DNA from 4 places in the Janthinobacterium sp. Ant5-2-1 genome. Region 1 is predicted to be linked to each of the others. Evidence: predicted binding sites of a transcription regulator. Region 1 holds the regulator's gene; each other region holds the start of a gene.
What was found. Region 1 encodes FNR, which switches genes on or off when oxygen is low (the NO sensors DNR and NnrR bind a similar motif). Its sites were predicted from a motif close to TTGATNNNNATCAA; they were not measured.

Region 1 (4,059 bases):
TGGCTTACCCAGCTCGCGTTCTACGGCTTGCCGTGGTTGACCTGGAACGGCAGGCAAGCCCTGCTGTTCGACTTGACCACGCGCAAGTTCTACATTTTCGGCGTCGTGCTGTGGCCCCAGGATTTCATCTACCTGGCGGCCCTGCTGATCATCTGTGCGTATTTGTTGTTCCTCGTCACGGCCATTGCCGGGCGGGTGTGGTGCGGCTTCTCTTGCCCGCAAACGGTATACACGGAAATCTTCCTGTGGGTCGAACGCCGCATCGAGGGCACGCGCAGCGCGCGCATGGCCCTCGACAAGCAGGGTCCTTCCGTGCGCAAGGCGTTCAAGAAGACGGCCAAGCACCTGGTGTGGGGCGCCATCGCCCTGTGGACGGGCTTTACCTTTGTCGGCTACTTCACGCCGATCAAGGAACTGGCGCAGTCGGTGACCACCTTGAATTTCGGTCCCTGGGAATGGTTCTGGGTCTTGTTCTACAGCCTGGCAACCTACGGCAACGCGGGCTGGCTGCGCGAGCAGGTGTGCAAATACATGTGCCCCTACGCGCGCTTCCAGAGCGCCATGTTCGACCAGGACACCCTGATCATCACCTACGATGCCAAGCGCGGCGAACCACGCGGCGCCATGAGCAAGAAGGCCGGCAACAACGACAAGCTGGGCGATTGCATCGATTGCACCCTGTGCGTGCAGGTGTGTCCGACCGGCATCGATATCCGCAACGGCCTGCAGTATGAATGCATCGGCTGCGCCGCCTGCGTCGATGCCTGCAACAGCGTGATGGACAAGGTCGAGCGGCCGCGTGGCCTGATACGCTACAGCACCGACCATGCGATGGAAAACAACTTCAATTCGAAGCAGATACGCCAGCGCGCCATGCGTCCGCGCGTCCTGATCTACACTTCCATCCTGGCCCTGATCATCATCGCCGTATGTACCTCGCTGGCCCTGCGCACGCCCCTGAAAATGGACGTGATCCGCGACCGCGGTTCGATGGGGCGCGAAGTGGAAGACGGCATGATCGAAAACGTCTACCGCCTGCAGATCATGAACACGTCCGAGCAAAGCCAGCATTTCAAGATCAGCGCTACCGGCTTGCCGGGCCTGACCTTGCTGACGCGCGAAGAAGTGACCTTGCAACCGACGGAAACGCTGGGCTGGCCGATCCGCCTGCGCGTGCCGCACGGCGTGGGCGAAAAGGGCTCGAACAAGATTGCGATCGAATTGCAATCGCTGGACGACCCGTCGCTGCATGTGCGTGAAAGCGCGGTCTTCATCGTGCCGCGTTAATGCAGGAAGGTCGGTCCCCGCACGGGGACTGGCCGTTTAAAAGGAGAAATACCATGTCCGACAGTCTGAAACTGCAGCCTCGCGTTGCACCGTGGTACAAGCATCGCTGGCCATGGCTGCTGATGATCGGTCCCGGCCTGTCCGTGGTCGTCGGCAGCTTCATGGGCTATATCGCGTTTACGCAGCCCGACGCGCTGGTGGTGGGCGATTATTACAAGCAGGGCAAGGCCATCAACCAGGATTTGAAGCGCGACACGATCGCCAGCGACCTGGCCATGGATACGAGCCTGGCATACGACGTGGCGTCAGCGCGCCTGACCGGTTCCGTGCACAGCTTCGGCAAGGCCTATCAGGCTCCTTTGCAGCTGCACCTGGCGCATGCGACCTTGCCGGAAAAAGATATCAAGCTGCTGGTGCAACCCGATGCGGCCGGCAATTTCTCGGTCGCGCTGCCGATGCTCGAGCGCAGCCGCTGGCAAGTGCTGGTGGAAAACGACAAGCGCGAGTGGCGCCTGTCCGGCATCTGGACCTGGCCCGTGCAACGCAGCATCGCGCTGCATGCCGACGAAGAACTGTAAGCCTTATTTACAGACGTCCGTGCCTGCCGTAATGGCTTTTAACTTGGCCGGCTGCAAGATCTCGATCTCGCGGTTCGAGACGCGCAGCCAGCCCTCCTTCTTGAATTTGGACAATAAACGGCTGACGCTTTCGATGGTCAGGCCCAGGTAGTTGCCGATTTCCTCGCGCGACATGCGCAACTGGAAATTGCTGCCCGAATAGCCGCGCGCTTCATAGCGCGACGCCAGGTTGACGATGAAGGCGGCAAAGCGCTGCGTCGCCTGCATATTGCCCAGCAACAGCATCACGCTTTGCTCGCGCGTGATTTCCTGGCTCATCATGCGGTGAAAATGACGCAGCAGGGTCGGCATATTGCCCAGCAATTGTTCCAGGCTGGAAAACGGGATTTCACACACTTCGCTGTCTTCCAGCGCCACCGCATTACAGTGGTGGCGGTCGGCGCTGATGGCGTCCATGCCCAGCAGTTCGCCGGCCATCTGGAAACCCGTCACCTGCTCTTCGCCACCGGGATTGATCTGGTACGTCTTGAAGTGCCCCAGACGGATCGCGTACAGGTTCTGGAACGAGTCGCCGATGCGGAACAGCGAGGCGCCGCGCACGACCTTGCGGCGGCGGCCGATGATCTGGTCCAGCCTGTCCATGTCGCCCATATCGAGGCCCATCGGCAGGCACAATTGATGCATGCTGCAGGTCGAGCATCGCGCACGCAACGCTTCCACGTTCACTGTGGGCAAGGTTGGAGTGAGGAGCGCTTCAGTCATGTCAGTACCTTTTAGAAAATGCAACAACAAGTTTACTGCATAAGGGTTGCCGTGTGCCAATTTCACCGCAATTTCGGCGAATAAACGACGTCCAGCCTTTAATTATATGGCAACATCGTCAAAAGCCCATGCGGGAAGGGCCATTTGCGCGGCGGCGCTTGCCAAGCTGGGGTATTGATAGGAAAATTCCTGACAGCATTATCTGCCGCCTGTGCCGCCCGGTACTGAAAAGGAAATCATGAAGCCTCTCGGCATCAAAGCAAAAGTCGCGCTGGCCACCAGCCTGACCTCGATCGCCATGATCGCGCTGGTCACCATGATCCAGGTGCAGCACATGCGCGACGACTTCACGCGAGTACTGCTGAGCCAGCAGTCATCCCTGATCAGCCGCACTGCTGCCGAGCTCGACGACAAGCTGGGCATGCTGCTGCAGATCGTCACCCTGACGGCCAGGCAGCAGCCGCCGGAATTGATCGCCCAGCCCGCCCAGTTGCGCGAATACTATTCGCGCCGCTCGATGCTGGTGCTGTTCGACGACGTGCTGGTGCTCGACGCGCAGGGCGCCGTCGTGGCCGACATGCCGGAAGTGGCGGGACGCGCCGGCATCAACGTTGCCGAACGCGAGTATTTCCAAACCGTCCTGCGCACGCGCCAGCCCATGATCACCGAACCGATGCTCGGCAAATCGAGCGGCATGCCCATCGTGCAGATGGTGGCGCCCGTGCTGGCCGCCGATGGCCAGGTGGCCGGCGTGGTGATCGGCGTGCTGCGCCTGTACAAGGACAACCTGCTGGGGCGCCTGCGCTCGGAAAAGATCGGCAAGAGCGGCTATTACTTCATCCTCACGCGCGGCGCCGTGCCGCGCTACGTGCTGCACCCCGATACCAGCCGCTTGCTGCAGCCGCGTCAGCCGAACGCCAACCTGACGACCACCCAGTTGCTGAAGGAAGATGGCGAAGGCAGCATGGTCAGCACCAACAGCCGCGGCATCACGGCCGTCAACAGCTTCAAGCGCCTGAAATCGGTGAACTGGCTGCTGGCCACCTCGCTGCCCGTGGCTGACGCCTTCGAGCCGTTCGATGGCGTGCTGTACCGGCTGGTGCTGTGGAGCATCCTCGCTTCGCTGCTGGCCGCAGCCGTGCTGGGCTGGGTCACCGTGCGCCTGCTGTCGCCACTGGTGCGCCTGCGCGACACCCTGCTGGCCCTGCGCACCAGCGGCAGCCGTTTCACCCCCGTGCCGGTGCAGCAGCGCGACGAGATCGGCGAACTGACGGAAGCGTTCAACGGCCTGATGAGCGAACGCGACCGCCTGCAGCAGGAACTCGAATCGCGCGCGGCCGAGCTGGAACAGGAGCGCGACCGGGCCGAGGCGGCCAACCGCGCGAAGAGCGATTTCGTGGCCAACATGAGCCATGAAATCCGCACGCCCCTC
Region 2 (4,059 bases), on a different contig from region 1:
CGTTCCGGCCTCGTGCTGGCCCTGACCGTGCTGTCGATCAGCTTCCTGTCGTATTCGGCCGTGGCCGGCGTGGTGGGCGGCGGCGGCATCGGCGACCTGGCCATCCGCTACGGCTACTACCGCTTCGAGACGGACATCATGGTCGCCACCGTGGCCATCCTGATCGTGCTGGTGCAAACCATCCAGTTCGCCGGCACGCGCATCGCCAAGCGCCTCGACAAACGTTAATTCATCTTCAGTATTTCAGTACAAGGAAAAGCATGAACCACATTCGCCGCACCCTGCTCCTGGCCGCAACCAGCCTGGCCTTCGCCACCGCCGCCCACGCCAAGGACCCGAAAGAACTCGTCATCGGCACCAGCTCCGGCCCGTATTCGGACCAGCTGAAGCTGGGCATCAAGCCTATCCTGGAAAAACAGGGCTACAAGGTCAAGATCGTGGAATTCAACGACTACGTGCAGCCGAACTACGCGCTGGCCGAAGGCTCGCTGGACGCCAACGTGTTCCAGCACATCGTGTATCTGACCAAGTTCGCCACCGATAACAAGCTGCCATTGAGCCCCCTGATCACCGTGCCGACCATGCCGATCGGCCTGTACGGCGGCAAGCAGAAAACGCTGGCCGACGTGAAGAACGGCGCCACCATCACCATGCCGAACGACCCGACCAACCAGGCGCGCGCGCTGGTGATGCTGGCCAAGATGGGCTGGATCAAGCTCAAACCGAACGTCGATCCGCTGCGCGCGTCCGAACGCGACGTGCTGGAAAACCCGAAGAAGCTGAAACTGGTGCCGCTGGAAGCGGCGCAGCTGCCACGTTCGCTGGCGGACGCCGACTACGCTTTCGTCAACGGCAACTTCGCCCTGGCCGCCGGCATGAAGCTGACCTCGGCCCTCGCCGTGGAAAAGATCTCGGACAGCTACATCAACCTGGTCGCCATCCGCACGGCCGACAAGGCCAAGCCATGGGTCAAGGATCTGGAAGCGGCCTACCGCTCGCGCGCCTTCCTCGACGCGACGAACAAATACCTGGCCGGCTATGAAAAGACGGATTACCAGCTGGCGCTGGAAAAAACGCTGAAAAAATAAACGGTACGCTTGAAACGTAAAAAGGACGGCTGTTGCCGTCCTTTTTTTTCGCCCGCGCTACGCGGACATGCCAACACTTAGAAGCGGTAACCGACGCCGACGCCGATCAGGATAGGATCGACCTTGACTTCGCTGGCCTTTGCGCCACCGATGAAGACGTCGCTGCGGATCTGTACTTTCTTGATGTCCAAGTTCAAGGACCAGTTTTTATCCAGCTTGTAGTCGACACCGGCTTGCAGCGAGTAACCCCAGCTGTCGTGCTCCAGGCGGCCGGCGCCGTTCAGCAATTTCACGTCCGAGATATTCGTGTAGTTGATGCCGGCACCCACGTATGGGCTGAACTGTTTTTCCGGCATGAAGTGGTATTGCAACGACAGGGTCGGCGGCAAGTGCTTGAAGGTACCGATATTGTTGCCGTCGAGCTTGACGTCATGCTTTTGCGGGTAGGTCAGGATCAGCTCGGCGGCGATATTCGGGGTAAAGAAGTACGAAATATCGATTTCAGGAATCGTCTTGCTGCTGACCGTCAAACGGTCGGATGCGCCGACGCCACCAACAGGAGCAGATTTATCGGCCGGATCGATGTGCACGGCGCGGGCACGGACCAGCCATGGGCCTTCCTGTGCCATTGCGTTGCTGGCGAATGCGCCGATGGCGGCCAGGACGATTGCTGCTGCAGTTGCGGACTTTTTCATTCTAGTTCCCTCTTTTTGTCGTTAAGTAACGCTGCGAAGTCTAAGAGTGCAGTGCAACAAAAACTTTGATCCACATCAAATAGTGCTAGATGGCATCAATAGAGGGATTTTTTCCTTTGCCCAGATCAAGAAAATGCGGCAGCGCGTCAATTCGCTTCGGCAAACAGGCCGGTGACCCAGTCGGCAAACACGCGCACGCGCGGCGACAGTTGCCGGTGGTGCGGATACAGCACGGACACGGGCAGCGGGTCGGGACGCAAGTCCCGCAGCACTTCCACCAGCTCGCCCGCGTCCAGCGCCTGCTCCAAGTGATAACGGGGCGCCTGGATCAGGCCCATGCCCGCGCGGCAGCAGGCGTGATACGCATCCGCATTGTTGACGGACACCGTGCCCGGCAAGGCCACGCTGTGCCGCTGGCCATCTACCTTGAAATCGAAGGGCCAGACCTTGCCCGTCTGGGCGGAAAAGAAATTGACGGCGCGGTGGCCATCGAGCTGCGCCAGATTCTCCGGCGTGCCGTGCGCGGCCAGGTAGGCGGGGCTGGCGCAGGTAAGCTGTTCGAGCAGCGCCACCCGGCGCGCCACCATCGACGAATCACTCAATTCACCCACGCGCAGCACGCAATCGACGCCTTCGCGCACCAGGTCGACGAGGCGGTCGCCCATGCCGATTTCCAGTTCGATCAAGGGATAACGGGTGCAGAACTGGTCCAGCACGGGCATGACGAAATGCATGGCCAGGGTCGCATGCAAGTCGATGCGCAGCTTGCCGGCCGGCTGCTGCGCCACTGAGGAAAACACGGCTTCCGTTTCTTCCAGGTCCGCCAGCAGGCGCACGCAGCGCAGGTAATACGCCTCGCCATCGGGCGTGGGCGTCACTTGCCGCGTGGTCCTCTGCAGCAAGCGCACGCGCAGCCGCGCTTCGAGTTGCTTGATCGCATGCGTGACGGTGGCCTTCGGATAGCCGAGGTCATGCGCCGCCTGCGTGAAACTGCGCAACTCGACGATGCGCGTAAAGATGCGCATCGCATCAAATCGGTCCATGCCCTGCCCCATTGTTATTCCTTGCTGCACAGTGTAGCGATATCGCTCTTGATTTTGCAATACCAACGGAAGATGCGTACAACGCAATCGGACCTTGCACCGATGTCACTGGTTTGCAGGCCAGCCGGCCAGCATACTATTTCCAGTTCACACGATACAAATGAGAATAGTAATGATTATCATTTGCGATATAATGAATGACCTCGCTAGGCGACTACAAAAAGGAATGGGAGACATGGATATATTGAGGGAACTGCGTGAATCGGGATTGAAAGTCACCATCCCCCGCTTGCGGATTCTGCAGCTGTTTCAAGAAGGCACGATCAAGCACCTGAGTGCGGACGATGTCTACAAACTCTTGCTGGCCGAAAAAATCGACGTGGGCCTGGCCACCATCTACCGCGTGCTGATGCAGTTTGCCGAAGCGGGCATTCTGTTTCGCCGCCACTTCGAATCGGGCCACGCCGTCTTCGAACTGAACGAAGGCCAGCACCACGACCACCTGGTCTGCACCGGTTGCGGCAAGGTCGATGAATTCGTCGATGAAGGCATCGAACTGCGCCAGAACGAGATCGCCGCCGAGCGGGGCTTCGTGCTGCACGAGCACGCGCTGTCGCTGTACGGCACCTGCGCCGAATGTACGGCCAAGAAAGTGCCGCCGCGCAAAGCGTCCTGAGGCAGCGCGCAATCTAGCGCCAAGCGGCCCGCCTGCGCTACACTGCGTGCGCCGCAGTTCTCGACAAAGGAAAGCCATGTACATCGGAGAAATCGCCCGCCTGGCGGGCACCTCGCCCAAGGCCTTGCGCCACTATGAAGCGCTGGGCTTGTTGGGTGACGTGCGCCGCTCGGGCGCCTACAGAGTCTACACGCAGCAAGACCTGGCGCAAGTCAAGCTGATACGCCAGGCGCAGGTCCTGGGCTTCCGCCTGGCCGAACTGCTGCCCGTCCTGGCCGGTGACGATACCGACTGGGCCGCCCTGTCGCAGCACATCGCCGCCAAGCGCGCACAGGTGCAGCAGGATATCGTCCGCCTGCGCCAGCTCGACGCGCAACTGGCCGACATCGACACGGAAATCGGCGACTGCCTGGCGCGCCAGCGTCTGCAACAGGCCGCTTGACTCTGCCACTAGGGACAGGCTTTAGCATGCAAGCTCTTCTTTAACGGACAGCCTGCATCATGACCAAGACGACACCCAAGCGCATTTTGATTATTCTCGGCCACCCGTCCAGCGA
Region 3 (4,059 bases), on a different contig from region 1:
GTTCGCACAGCAAATCGGCCGTCTTCGAATACGTGACGTCCGGCTTTTCCACGTAGCGGCGCTTGCGGATGGCCCAGCCGATATCGTTGCCGGCCAGGTCGCCCATGCGGAACGGGCCCATGGCGAAGCCGAATTTCTCGACCGCCTTGTCGACCTGTTCCGGCAGACAGCCTTCTTCCAGCAGGAAACCGGCTTGGCGGCTGTATTGCTCGATCATGCGGTTGCCGATGAAACCGTCGCACACGCCCGAGACGACGCCCGTCTTCTTCAGCTTTTTCGACAGGGCCAGCGCCGTGGCCAGCACCTCCTTGCCCGTTTCCTTGCCCCGCACGATTTCCAGCAGCTTCATGACGTTCGCCGGGCTGAAAAAATGCGTGCCGACCACGTCCTGCGGCCGCTGGGTGAATGCGGCGATCTTGTCCAGGTCCAAAGTGGACGTGTTCGAGGCTAGGATGGCGCCCGGCTTCATGACGGCGTCGAGCTGCTTGAAGACGGCTTCCTTGACGCCCAGCTCTTCGAAGACGGCTTCGATGACGATGTCGGCCTGCGCAATGTCGGCATACGCCAACGTGCCGCTGACCAGCGCGATGCGCTGCTCGGCCTTCTCTTGCGTCAGCTTGCCCTTCTTCACCGTGTTTTCATAATTCTTGCGGATCGTGGCCAGGCCCTTGTCCAGCGCTTCCTGCTTCGTTTCCAGCAGCATCACGGGAATGCCCGCGTTGGCAAAGTTCATGGCGATACCGCCGCCCATGGTGCCGGCGCCGACAATGGCCGCGCTGGCGATCGTGCGCACGGGCGTATCGGCCGGCACGTCGGGCACCTTGCTGGCGACGCGTTCGGCAAAGAAGGCGTGGCGCAGGGCTTTCGATTCCGGCGACTGCACCAGCTGCATGAACAGTTCGCGCTCGTACTTCAAGCCGTCGTCGAATTTCATCGTCACGGCGGCGGCCACGGCATCGACGCATTTGAGCGGTGCGGGGAACGGGCCGGACATGGCTTTGACGGTGTTGCGCGAAAACTGCAGGAAAGCTTCGTGGTTCGGGTAGTCGACCTTGCGCTCGCGCACTTTCGGCAGCGGACGCACATCGGCCACTTTCGTGGCGAAGGCCACGGCGGCGGCCAGCAAGTCGGCGCCGGGCGCGATGACTTCGTCGAACAGGGCCGTGCCGGCCAGTTTTTCGGATGCGACGGGCGTGCCCGTAACGATCATGTTCAGGGCCATTTCCAGGCCCAGCACGCGTGGCAGGCGCTGCGTGCCGCCAGCGCCCGGCAAGATGCCGAGTTTGACTTCCGGCAAGGCCATCTGCGCGCCCGGTGCGGCCACGCGGTAGTTGCAACCGAGCGCCAGCTCCAGGCCGCCACCCATGCAGACGCTGTGGATGGCCGCCACGACCGGCTTGGTCGACTGTTCGACGACGTTGATCAGGGTGTGCAGGGTCGGTTCCGTGAGCGCCTTGGGCGAATTGAATTCCTTGATGTCGGCGCCGCCCGAAAAGGCCTTGCCGGCGCCCGTGATGACGATGGCTTTGACGGCCTCGTCCGCCAGCGCCTGGCGGATGCCAGCCACGGCGGCCGTACGCGTCGCCAGGCCCAGGCCATTGACGGGCGGGTTGGCCAGGGTAATGACGGCAACGGCGCCGTTCACTTGATATTCAGCACTCATGTCTCTTCCTTATTGATTTTTACTCAGCGATGAGGTGGTTGCAAGGGATGAAGCTTCACTATACCGCATAAAAGAACGCTCGTATTATTTTTGTCGTGACGCGCCCGGCGCCAGCATGCTACGCCATGGTACAACATCGTTTGCGGAAAGATTCTGCTGCAAGTAGCAAGCTCTTGTAGAAGCTATCACTTGGATATTCATTTAAATAATAAAACAGCAATAATAATAACGATGTTTTATTATGTAAAAGAATGCGTTTGTTATATGCCGGCATGGGGCAATTGCGACAGTTTTTACATTATTTATTCCCGCCCCTTGTTTTTCGCCAGACGCTGGGGAATAATAAAATTATTGATTCAAATCAATACTCTACAATTTATCCACGATAAGGCAAACTGCAGGGCAAACACTGGCGGCCGTTGATTGCGCACATTCTCACCGATTATCACCAGATGCCGGCCCATGCAATAACATTCCCGCCTTATAGGGATAGCAGAAAAAATAATAAAAGCAGCCTTATCGCTCCCATTCCTCTTCTCACCCCCGAAGGAAATACTATGGACGCAGCCAGCCATGTCAGCCACTCCCAGGATCTGGACTTACAAGCGATAAACACTGCATTGAACCGTGTCCAGGCCGTCATCGAATTCGAACTCGACGGCACTATCCTGCATGCGAATGACAATTTCCTGCGTGTCGTCGGCTATAGCCTGGCCGAGGTGCAAGGCAAGCACCATGCCATCTTTTGCGATCCCGAGTACGTCAAAACAGCCGAATACGCCAACTTCTGGGCCAAGCTGGGACGCGGTGAATTCGACCAGGGCGAATACAAGCGCCGCGCCAGGGATGGCCGCGAAGTGTGGATCAACGCTTCCTACAACCCCATCCTCGACGCGGACGGCAAACCGTATAAAGTCATCAAGTTCGCCACCGACATTACGGCAAGCAAGCGCCGCAATGCCGATTACGAAGGCAAGATCGACGCCATCAGCAAGGCGCAGGCCGTGATCGAGTTCCAGCTTGACGGCACCGTCATCCGCGCGAACGACAACTTCCTCAAGTCCGTCGGCTACACCCTGGACGAGATCGCAGGCAAGCACCACCGCATGTTTTGCGAACCCGAGTACGCCAAGAGCGAGGAATACGCGCAATTCTGGCACAAGCTGGGACAAGGCCAGTTCGATGCGGGCGAATACAAGCGCGTCACCAAGGACGGCCGCGAAATCTGGCTCAACGCGTCGTACAACCCCATCTTTGACGCGGAAGGCCGGCCCTTCAAGGTGGTCAAGTTCGCCAGCGACGTGACGGCCCTGAAAAAGCGCAACGCCGAATACGAAGGCAAGGTCAGCGCCATCGGCAAGGCGCAAGCCGTGATCGAATTCGACATGCAGGGCAAGGTGCTGGACGCGAACGACAATTTCCTCGCCGTCATGGACTACGACTTGAGCGATATCCAGGGCGAGCACCACCGCATGTTCTGCGAGCCCGAGTATGCCGGCAGCGCCGAGTACAAGAAATTCTGGCAAAAGCTCAACCGGGGCGAATTCGACGCGGGCCGCTACAAGCGCCTGGGCAACCATGGCAAGGTGGTGTGGATACAGGCCACCTACAACCCCATCCTGGACCTGAACGGCAAGCCGTATAAAGTGGTCAAGTTCGCCATCGACATCACGGACCAGGTGAACCTGGAAAACAGCATCCAGGCCAAGGCCGCCAACGACAGCCGCAAGGTCAATGCCCTGCTCGACTCGGTGGCACGCGCGGCGCAAGGCGACCTGACCTGCAATATCGTGCCCGAAGGCGGCGAGCCGATCGATTTGCTGGCCGGCGGCATCAGCAAGATGATCGTCGATTTGCGCGGCGTGATCGGCAACGTGGTGTCGGCGGCCAACGGCTTTGCCGACGCCTCGAACGCCATCGCCGAACGGGCCACGGGCGTGGCCGTGGGCACGCAGGCACTGGGCGCCACGGTGGAAGAAATGAACGCGTCCATCGACGGCCTGACGTTTTCCATCAATTCCATCGCGGAAAACACCTCGAATGCCGATTCCCTGGCGAAAGCCACGCATCAGGAGGCGGAAGCGGGTGCGCGCGCCGTCGCCAAGTCGATCGAAGCGATGGACTTGATCAACCGTTCGTCAGAAGACATCGGCGAGATCGTCAAGGTCATCAGCGAGATCGCCAACCAGACGAACATGCTGGCCTTCAATGCGGCCATCGAGGCGGCGCGCGCGGGCGAGCACGGCCTGGGCTTTTCCGTCGTTGCCGACGAAGTACGCAAGCTGGCCGAGCGCTCGTCGCAGGCGACCAAGGAAATTTCCAAGCTGATCAACGAATCCGTCAAGCGCGTTTCCACCGGCAGCGAGATTTCGCGCCAGGCCAGCGACGCCTTCGAC
Region 4 (4,059 bases), on a different contig from region 1:
GGGCGCAAGTCCGCCTCGACGATGACCATGCCGACCATCTTGCGTTCGTGATACATGTCCAGGTAGGAATCGCGTTTTTGCCAGGCCAGGGCAGTGCGCGCACGCACGCTGCCCTCCGCGTTCAGCGGCGTTGACAGGTCGGCTTCGAAGCGCTGGTCATCCCAGCGGCCCATGATGAGACCGGCGCTGGCCTGGAAGGTTTTCGTTGGCCGCTTGCGTATCATATTGATGGTGGCCGATGGATCGCCCTTGCCGCCCATCAAGCCGGTGGCGCCGCGCACAACCTCGATGCGGTCGTACAAAATCGTGTCTTGCAGCGGCGCATTGCCGCCGCGCGCCATGCCGTCGATCTGGAGATTGTTGATGCCGAAGCCGCGCGCATAAAACCGCGTGCGTTCCGTGTCGTTCTGGCCCACCTGGATGCCCGTTGTCTGCGCCAGCGCCTGGTCCAGGCGTACGGCGCCCAAGTCGTCGAGCAGCTGGCGCGTGATGACGCTGACCGATTGCGGCGTTTCGCGCAGGGTCAGCTCCATGCGCGTGGCACTGCGCGCTTCGCCTGCCGTGTACGACTGCGTCCCTTCCGTCGTAGCCGTCGACTGGCCCAGTACGGTGACGGCCGGCATGGTGACGTCGGCCGCGGCGGCGTCGGCAGCCTGTGCGGGCAAAACCACGCCGGCGGCAAGGCTGAGCAAGCTGATGTGTAACAGATGGGGGAGGGGGCGCAAGGCGGGCTGGCGCGAAGAAGAGAGGACTGTCGTTGATTGCATCATTTTCCTGGAATATTTTTAGTCGTGAGTGTTCCTATCTCGTCTGGCGAGGTGCGCAGTAGCTGGGGGATGGCGTGACGCTGGCCCGTGGTCTGGCTTGGATAGCAGTTCCACCGCAAGGCCCGGCGCGGTCGGGCAGTGGAAAAGAAAGGCGCGCGATTCTTGCTTGTTTTGTAAATAAGAATCATTATCAATATAAGTGATATTTGCCAAATAATCAAGCGTACGCACCGAAAGAGTGCAGGCAGGAGTGCGGGCAGGCTAGTGGCGGCGCATCGGCTGGCCTTCTGCGATAATGCAGGCGCTGACAAAATATTTTCCTCACTGAAAGAAATGCATGCGTACATGGATCGCTTGTGCCGGATGGTTGTGTGTCGTGTCGCTGGGCCAGGCCCAGGAACACGCGCCGCCGCCGGCTGTTCCCGCGCCGCTGCAGAGCGCCAGCGTGCCGCCCGCCGCCGCCGTCGTATCGCCACCCGTATCGCCACCCCTTGCGCCGGCCACATCCGCAGCGTCAGCGCCAGCGGTACCGGTGCCAGCAGACGAAGACTTGCCACCGCAAACGGTGACGATCACTGCCAACAGCGACGCCAAGGCGCCGCGCGTGCGCTTCACGGCTTACCGCGAAAGCTATCTGACGGCCAGGAAAGTGTGGCAAGTGTCGAGCGGCAGCGTGGTCATGGCCCTGCGCCTGATTCCTGCCAAGCTGAGCGCTACCATCGACGACGTGCGCGTGGCCTTGCAAGGCAATGGCGCGCCCATGCCGATCAAGGTGTCCGACGGCGGCGTGTTTGTCGTGCCGCTCAACGATGACATCGCCGCGCAGGATGGCACTTTCCTGGTGAACAAGGGCAGGGGCGAGCTGACGGCGAATATCGTCCTGCAGCCCGCCGTGGCGCGCGATGCGTGGAACGTCACGCGCGTGGGACAAGTCTTGCGCGACGCCCGGCGCGCCGTGCGGGCCATTACGCCGTGGTACAAGCGGCCGTTCGCCAGCGACGTGCAATCGCTGGCCTTTTGCGCAGCCGAGCGGGGCAGCGCCTTGCAGTTGATGGATGGCGAGCAATTGATCGCCACCTTGCCCATGAACGAGGCGGCCGTCAACGACATCAACCAGCCCGTGTTTTGCAAGATTTTCGACGGTGAAGACAAATACCCGGGACACTACCGCGTGGTCATGCCCGAGCAGGCGACGGTGTTGCTGCTGTAGAAACTAGTTGGGCTGGCGCTGCACCAGTTCCAGCGCCGCCGCCAGGGCCAGGTCCATGGTGGCCTGGTGAAAGATCAGCCATTGCGGCAAGAGCGACAGCGCATGGCGGCCCTGTTCCAGATCGCCTTCATCGACGGCGGCCCAAGCATGGTGCAGGCCGCTGAGCACACGGGCATGCTGTTCGCGGTGGTTGGCCAGCGAGGGAAAGGCGATTTCTTCCATCAAATCCTCCTCCTCGCGAAAATCGCGTTCGACGGCCGCAATCAGCTCGCGAAACGCCACGCTGAAATGCTGGTCGCCCAACTGCTGCAGCCGCACCAGCTCCTGAAACAGCGCCTCATGCGCCTCGTCGATGACGGGAACACCCAGCGCCATCTCATCCTTCCAATGCGATTTACCCATGCCGATGCTCCCGGTTAAGTCCGTCACGGTGCGAAGCGGACTGTTCCAGTGTGGACGCAGCGAAGAGAGAAATCCATGACCTGGATCAAATGTGTAGTGGAGAGCGTTTGAGGAAAACTAGAAAAACTGATCGGTGAAGAAAACAAATTCCCACCGGCAACAACGCGGTTTTTGAATGTGAACGTCACTACCGAGCGCCGCTGAAAAACGTTGCTGGCAAGGCGCCGTGCCGAAGGCAGTACGAATGTACGACTAGGCACGGCAACGCCGCCAGCGGCGTTTTCTCAGCCGCCCGTATTATTAATGCTTGGGCCAGTGGGCCCATAGGGCTTGTGCATCGACATTCGGTACCTGCAACTGCTGCCCGGCGGATAGCTGCATCGTATCCCTCAATACAAGGGGTGCCAGCATCAGGGCCGACAGGGCAAGGCAGGCCAGCACTTTGAGCGTCAACATGGTCGTCTCCCGGTGTCCCGGCGGCGGCGCGGGGATGCGGCGCCTGCCGGTCACTTCCTTATGTACTACCATGCTTGCAGTTTAGTTCACCTGGTCGTAACTTCAACTTATTGCTGTGATGCACTGCACCAGTTCGCCTGCTGCCAGGGGCCTATTTGGCCTTGCGGCTGCGCCGTGGCTTGCCCGCCGCGGGCAGGAAGGAATCGAACCACACTTGCGTCAACTGTCGCGTATTTTTTGCCGCCTCACGCTTGACGGCGGCCGTCGCGTGGCCGCGCGCCGTGTTGGCGATGCGGTTGGCGGCGCTCAGGTACATGCTCATCCAGGGGTTTTTCATGGCTAGCCTCGCAGACAGTGGGTGGGAATGCCTACACTCTAGTCCGATGGGCGGCGCTGACTGTGCGCCTGCCCACATAGCCGGGCCGTGCTGGTAATCGGCTGAGCCAGATCAATACACGTCGCGGCGGTAGCGTCCGGCCGCCAGCAGGGCGTCGACGCCATCCTGGCCCAGCACTTCTTGCAGTACAGCATCGATTCCTGTGGCCATGCCTTGCAGGCTGCCGCACACGTAGACAATGGCGCCTTGCGCCAGCCAGTCGCGCAGTTCATTCGCGTTGGCGCGCAGGCGGTCTTGCACGTATTGCCGGGTTTCACCATCGCGCGAAAAGACCCTGTCCAGACGCGCCAGGTGGCCAGCGTCGAGCCAGCCTTGCAACTCCGCGCCGCAGACGCTGTCAAAAGCTTGCTGGCGTTCGCCAAACAGCAGCCAGTTGCGGGCCAGCCCCGCCCGCTGGCGCGCGCGTAAATGCGCACGCAGGCCGGCCAGGCCGGAACCATTACCGATATAAATGCAGGGCACGTCGACCAAGGCGGGCGCGAAGGCGGGATTGGCTTGCAGGCGCAGGCGGATGGGGCTGCCCAGCGGGGCGAAACGGGTCAACCAGCCGGAAGCGAGGCCATGGCCCTGGTTTGCCTCGCCCGCATGGCGTTCCTGGCGCACCAGCAATTGCAGTTCGCCATCGGATGGCAAGGAAGCGAGCGAATAGCTGCGGGGCGCGTGGTGGGCATTATCTGCATCGCCATCGCTGCCATCGGTATTGCAGGCGATGATTTCGGCCAGTGCGCCCGCTTCCCAGGTGGCGCCGGCCGGGCCCGTCAAGGTGATTTCATGCAATTCGCCGCCCAGGCTGCCAGGGTTGAGCAGCACGCGGCGCGCCAGGCGCC

Region 2: ASN89_RS26455 (OmpW/AlkL family protein) is a predicted target of FNR. The motif match lies at 1,849-1,862, and genes of this name have one in related genera.
Region 3: ASN89_RS02370 (PAS domain-containing methyl-accepting chemotaxis protein) is a predicted target of FNR. The motif match lies at 2,015-2,028, and genes of this name have one in related genera.
Region 4: ASN89_RS22290 (bacteriohemerythrin) is a predicted target of FNR. The motif match lies at 2,455-2,468, and genes of this name have one in related genera.

The regions. Positions count from the first base shown of each region.
Region 1 is NZ_LNCE01000049.1:28,708-32,766, forward strand. It holds gene ccoG (cytochrome c oxidase accessory protein CcoG) at 1-1,287, shown strand, start outside; gene ASN89_RS16730 (FixH family protein) at 1,341-1,865, shown strand; gene fnr (fumarate/nitrate reduction transcriptional regulator Fnr) at 1,869-2,627, opposite strand; gene ASN89_RS16740 (response regulator) at 2,866-4,059, shown strand, end outside.
Region 2 is NZ_LNCE01000126.1:196,106-200,164, reverse strand. It holds gene ASN89_RS26465 (methionine ABC transporter permease) at 1-228, shown strand, start outside; gene ASN89_RS26460 (MetQ/NlpA family ABC transporter substrate-binding protein) at 261-1,088, shown strand; gene ASN89_RS26455 (OmpW/AlkL family protein) at 1,166-1,783, opposite strand; gene ASN89_RS26450 (LysR family transcriptional regulator) at 1,930-2,826, opposite strand; gene fur (ferric iron uptake transcriptional regulator) at 3,062-3,502, shown strand; gene ASN89_RS26440 (MerR family transcriptional regulator) at 3,579-3,944, shown strand; gene ASN89_RS26435 (NAD(P)H-dependent oxidoreductase) at 4,004-4,059, shown strand, end outside.
Region 3 is NZ_LNCE01000008.1:88,780-92,838, forward strand. It holds gene ASN89_RS02365 (3-hydroxyacyl-CoA dehydrogenase NAD-binding domain-containing protein) at 1-1,663, opposite strand, end outside; gene ASN89_RS02370 (PAS domain-containing methyl-accepting chemotaxis protein) at 2,284-4,059, shown strand, end outside.
Region 4 is NZ_LNCE01000072.1:30,147-34,205, forward strand. It holds gene ASN89_RS22280 (TonB-dependent siderophore receptor) at 1-767, opposite strand, end outside; gene ASN89_RS22285 (hypothetical protein) at 1,105-1,977, shown strand; gene ASN89_RS22290 (bacteriohemerythrin) at 1,981-2,379, opposite strand; gene ASN89_RS29080 (hypothetical protein) at 2,680-2,835, opposite strand; gene ASN89_RS29200 (hypothetical protein) at 2,987-3,172, opposite strand; gene ASN89_RS22300 (PepSY domain-containing protein) at 3,284-4,059, opposite strand, start outside.